2 regions of the Peptoniphilus koenoeneniae genome follow, and region 2 is predicted to be linked to the other one. Evidence: riboswitches for the same ligand, from Rfam matches in the RefSeq annotation. Region 2 holds a riboswitch; the other holds the start of a gene.

Region 1 (2,403 bases), 100 kb from region 2:
TTGACAGAAAAATTATTGATGAAATAGAAAATAGTTTTGATTTTTTGGTAAAAACTAGAAGATTTTTTCATACTCATCCGGAGCTTTCGGGAAAAGAAATAAAAACTTCTGAATTTTTAAAAGATCAGATGAAAAGTTTGGGTTTAGAAATTAAAGAGGTGAAGGGGACGGGCTTTTATGCTGTCCTTGATACAAAAAAGCCGGGGAAAACATTGGGTATAAGATCTGATATTGACGGCCTTCCCATTGAGGAAAATAAGTGCAATATGACTTGTGAAAAAGTTTCGGTTTCTGAAAATAAGGGCATTATGCATGCCTGTGGTCATGACGGCCATATGGCAATGCTTCTTAATTCTGCAAAAATTTTGACAAAATATAAGGAGGCTCTAAGGGGAAAAATCATTTTTATTTTTGAAGAGGGAGAAGAATTGGGAACGGGTATCCGACCTATGATAGAGGAGCTTAAAAAACTTAAGATTGATGGAATTTATGGAAATCATTTAGTTTCTTTTATGGATGTGGGATCTATAAGTTTTACTCCAGGCCCTGTTATGGCAGGATCTGCCATAATTGATTTTACCGTTCATGGAAAGGGTGGACATGGTTCCAGACCAGATCTTTCTATTAATCCAATTTTTGCAGCTGCAAATATTATTAATGGCCTAGCTTCTGCTTGGGTAAATCAAATTGATGTTACTAAAACTGTTACTTTAGGTCTAGGTTCAATAAATGGAGGTCAACAGAGAAATATTATTCCAGACACTGTAAGGGTTACGGGAACAATGAGATTTTATGATGTGGATGAAGGGAAAAAAGCTTATGAAGTTTTAAAAAATGTTGCGGAAAATATAAGTGCCGCTAGTAGGTGTAGCCTTGAATTTACCAAGGAGTCCGGCTTTAAGGAAGGTCCTGTTATAAATGATGAAAAACTTTCCAATCTGGCAAATTCTGCCATAAGGGATCTTGAAATTTTTGATCTTCATCAAAAGGAAATTTGGTTTGCTTCAGAATCTTTCAGTTTTTATAGGAGCATAGCACCTAGTTTATTTGCCTTTGTAGGCATTAGAAATAGGGAAAAGGGCATTTATTCAGAGCATCACAATGAGCATTTTGACATGGATGAGAGGGCTTTAAAATATGGAAGTCTTGCTCAAGTAAAATTTGCTAGGGAATTTTTAACGAAGGACTATGAAAACATTAACTTGACATAATTTACCATAATGCTATTATATTAATTAAGTAGATATTTTTAAATCTTCAGGGCGAGGTGTAATTCCTCACCGGCGGTAAAGTCCGCGAGCATTTGCATGAATCGGTGAAATTCCGATACCGACGGTTATAGTCCGGATGAAAGAAGTAATATTTTTGTAAGCCTTGAAAGGGGCTTTTTTTTATGGAATTAGACGAATTATTTATTAAAAAAACAATTGAACTTGCAAAACTTGGAAGAGGACACACAAGGTCAAACCCTCTTGTAGGGTGCGTTATTGTAAAAGATGGGAAGATTATTTCTCAGGGTTATCATGAAAAATTTGGAGAAAACCATGCTGAAAGAAATGCAATTTTAAATTCAAAGGTTTCTCTTGAAGGCTCAGATCTTTATGTAAACCTGGAGCCCTGCTCTCATTTTGGCAAGACTCCACCATGTACAGATTTAATTATTAAATCAAAAATTAAAAGAGTTGTGGTGGGCTGCCTTGATTCAAATGAAAAAGTTGCAGGCAAGGGGATTCAAAAATTAAGGGACAATGGAATTGAAGTAAGGCTGGGAGTTTTAGAAGACCAATGTCGGGACTTAAACAAAAAGTTTTTTTATTTTATTAAAAATAAAAGACCCTATGTAGTTTTGAAAACTGCAACAAGTCTTGATGGAAAAATTGCAACTTTTACAGGAAATTCCAAGTGGATAAGTTCTGAAGCTTCAAGAAGATTTGCCCATAGTTTAAGAAATGATTTAGACGGAATTTTAGTTGGCATAAATACAATTATTAAAGATGATCCAAGTCTTAATGTAAGAGATATTTTAAATCCATCTCAGCCCAATAGAATTATTGTGGATTCTAAGCTTAGGATTCCTTTGGATTCAAAGCTCTTAAAAAAAGATATAGGAAGTAAAACTTATATTTACACAAGCAAAAATTATGACAGGGAAGTTTATAAAAAACTTTGTAGGGTTGAAAACCTTGAAATTGTTGTAACAAATTCAGATAAGCAAGTGGATTTAAGGGAAATGCTTAAAGATTTAGGTTCAAAAAATATTTCAAGTATCCTTCTTGAAGGAGGGGGGAATTTAAATTTTTCCATGTTAAGTGAGGGCCTCGTAAATTACGGATATTTTTTCTTAGCTCCTAAAATAATAGGAGGAAGAGATGCTCTTACAAGTGTTGAAGGTCAAGGTTTTAA
Region 2 (2,403 bases):
GGTTTTAAAATCAAGAAGAGTGGGAACGGAAATTTATTATATGATAGATAGCCCGAAAGCAAAAGAAATTATAAAAATACTTTTCGGAGAATAAAAACTTGAGCGTTGAAAAAACGCTCTTTTTTTTATGGTATTTTTATGAAACATGAAAACTTTTTCATTGATTAAATAAATTAACATGCTAAAATAAAATTAGAAAGGAGTAAAAAAATGGAAAAGAAAAAAAGTTTTTTTAACAGTTTAGTATTTAAATTAATCCTTGGAATAGCAATAGGAATTATAGTAGGCCAAATGGCAAACCAAGGGTTAATAGCAGTTATTGATGCAATTAAGAGGATACTTGGAGATTTAATAGGATATATTGTTCCTCTTATAATTTTAGGATTCATAACACCAGCTATAGTAAGCTTAAAAGATTCAGCAGGGAAAATTTTATCAGTAACCCTATTAATTTGCTACATATCATCAGTAGGTGCAGCAACAATGAGTTTAATAGCAGGAAGAATAATAATTCCCCATCTTAATATAGCAAGCAATGTAGGGGCAGGAAATGAGATCCCAGAAGCAATATTTAAACTTCAAATAGCTCCCATAATGCCAGTTATGACAGCCCTTGTAACATCAGTTTTAATAGGACTTGCAGTACTTTGGACAAAATCTCAAACATGGGAAAAACTTTTGCTTGAATTTAACAACATAGTTCTTGCAATAGTAGATAAAGTTGTAATAACAATTCTTCCCCTATACATTGGAACAACCTTTGCGGAACTTGCTTATGAAGGAGCAATAATTCATGAACTTCCAGTATTTATTAAAGTAATTTTAATTGTAATAGTTGGACACTTTATTTGGATGACCCTTTTATATTCAATAGGAGGAGCAATATCAAAAGCAAACCCAAGAGAAGTATTTAAACACTATCCACCAGCATACTTCACAGCAGTAGGAACCATGTCCAGTGCGGCAACCCTTCCAGTAGCCTTAAAATGTGCAAGAAAATCAAAAGTCCTTGATCCTAAAATAAGGGACTTTGTAGTACCCCTATGTGCAAACACCCACCTTTGCGGTTCAGTATTAACAGAAACATTCTTTGTAATGACTGTATCACAAATTTTGTACGGAAAAATGCCAGAAATATCAACAATGATTTTATTTATTTCCCTACTTGGCATTTTTGCCATAGCAGCACCAGGAGTGCCCGGAGGAACAGTAGTAGCATCTTTAGGTTTAATAACAAGTATTTTGGGCTTTAACGACACAGGAACAGCTCTAATGCTTTCCATATTTGCCCTTCAAGACAGTTTCGGAACAGCATGTAACGTAACAGGAGATGGAGCAATAGCCTTAATGGTAACAGGAATATTTAATAAAGTTCCAGGAAGAAATGGAAACGTAGAATACCAACCAAGCACAGAAGAAGATGTAAAATAAAAAATAAATAAAGACTTATTAAGAGAATATTTAATCTTAAAATTTAACTGAGATTGAATATTCTCTACTTTTGTTGTATAATAAACTTATCTTCAGGGCGAGGTGTAAATCCTCACCGGCGGTTATAGTCCGCGAGTTTTAACTGAATCGGTGAAATTCCGATACCGACGGTATAGTCCGGATGAAAGAAGATTTTTTGTATGCCCGGAAGTTGGGCTTTTTTTATTGCCCTTAAAATTAAGGAGGAATAAATATGAACGAAGTAAAAGTAAGAAGCAGATTTAAAACAAGAAACATAACAAGAGTTGCAGTTCTTTCAGTAATAGCCTTTGTGCTTATGAACATAAAAACTCCCTTAGGATTTATAGCTCCCTCATTTATGAAGCTTGACATTTCGGATATGCCGGTTTTAATAGGAGCCTTTACCATGGGACCTGTATATGGGGTTATTACAGCTTTAATAAAAAATATCTTAAAAATAATTATTGCAGGATCTGACACAGGACTTGTAGGAGAACTTTCAAACTTTATCGTTGCAAGTGCCTTTGCAGTAACAGCCTCTCTTTTCTATAGAAAACATAGAACCTTTAAAGGAGCAATAGGATCTTTAGCCTTGGGAATAATAACCATGACAGCTTTAGCAATGCTTTCAAACTATTTCTTTATTTTTCCCCTATATGGGAAAATAATGCCAATGGAAGCAATAATCTCCATGTGTTCAAAAATAAATGCAAATGTTAAAGACTTAAAAGACATTATGTTTTATGTAGTTTTGCCCTTTAACCTTGTAAAAGGAACGATAACTGCGATATTTACAATCTTTATCTATAAGCACGTAAGACCTGCTCTAAAAGACTAAACAAAATTAAAAAATCAATTAGAACCGTAAGTTTAAACTTACGGTTTTTTATTTAAAAAAATAAAATTAAAAAGCATAAGATCATGGCTATTTTGCCTTTGTAAAAAAATTTT

The links. A riboswitch is a leader RNA that binds a small molecule or an ion and turns the genes downstream of it on or off. The one in region 2 is predicted to bind FMN.
Region 1: linked by a shared signal. The riboswitch ahead of ribD (bifunctional diaminohydroxyphosphoribosylaminopyrimidine deaminase/5-amino-6-(5-phosphoribosylamino)uracil reductase RibD) and the one ahead of J2S72_RS02970 (ECF transporter S component) in region 2 are both predicted to bind FMN.

Annotation. Positions count from the first base shown of each region.
Region 1 covers NZ_JAUSTN010000003.1:121,198-123,600, reverse strand. The annotation lists gene J2S72_RS03480 (amidohydrolase) at 1-1,211, shown strand, start outside; FMN riboswitch at 1,250-1,363, shown strand; gene ribD (bifunctional diaminohydroxyphosphoribosylaminopyrimidine deaminase/5-amino-6-(5-phosphoribosylamino)uracil reductase RibD) at 1,394-2,403, shown strand, end outside.
Region 2 covers NZ_JAUSTN010000003.1:20,128-22,530, reverse strand. The annotation lists gene J2S72_RS02980 (ArsR/SmtB family transcription factor) at 1-94, shown strand, start outside; gene J2S72_RS02975 (dicarboxylate/amino acid:cation symporter) at 211-1,431, shown strand; FMN riboswitch at 1,516-1,628, shown strand; gene J2S72_RS02970 (ECF transporter S component) at 1,685-2,290, shown strand.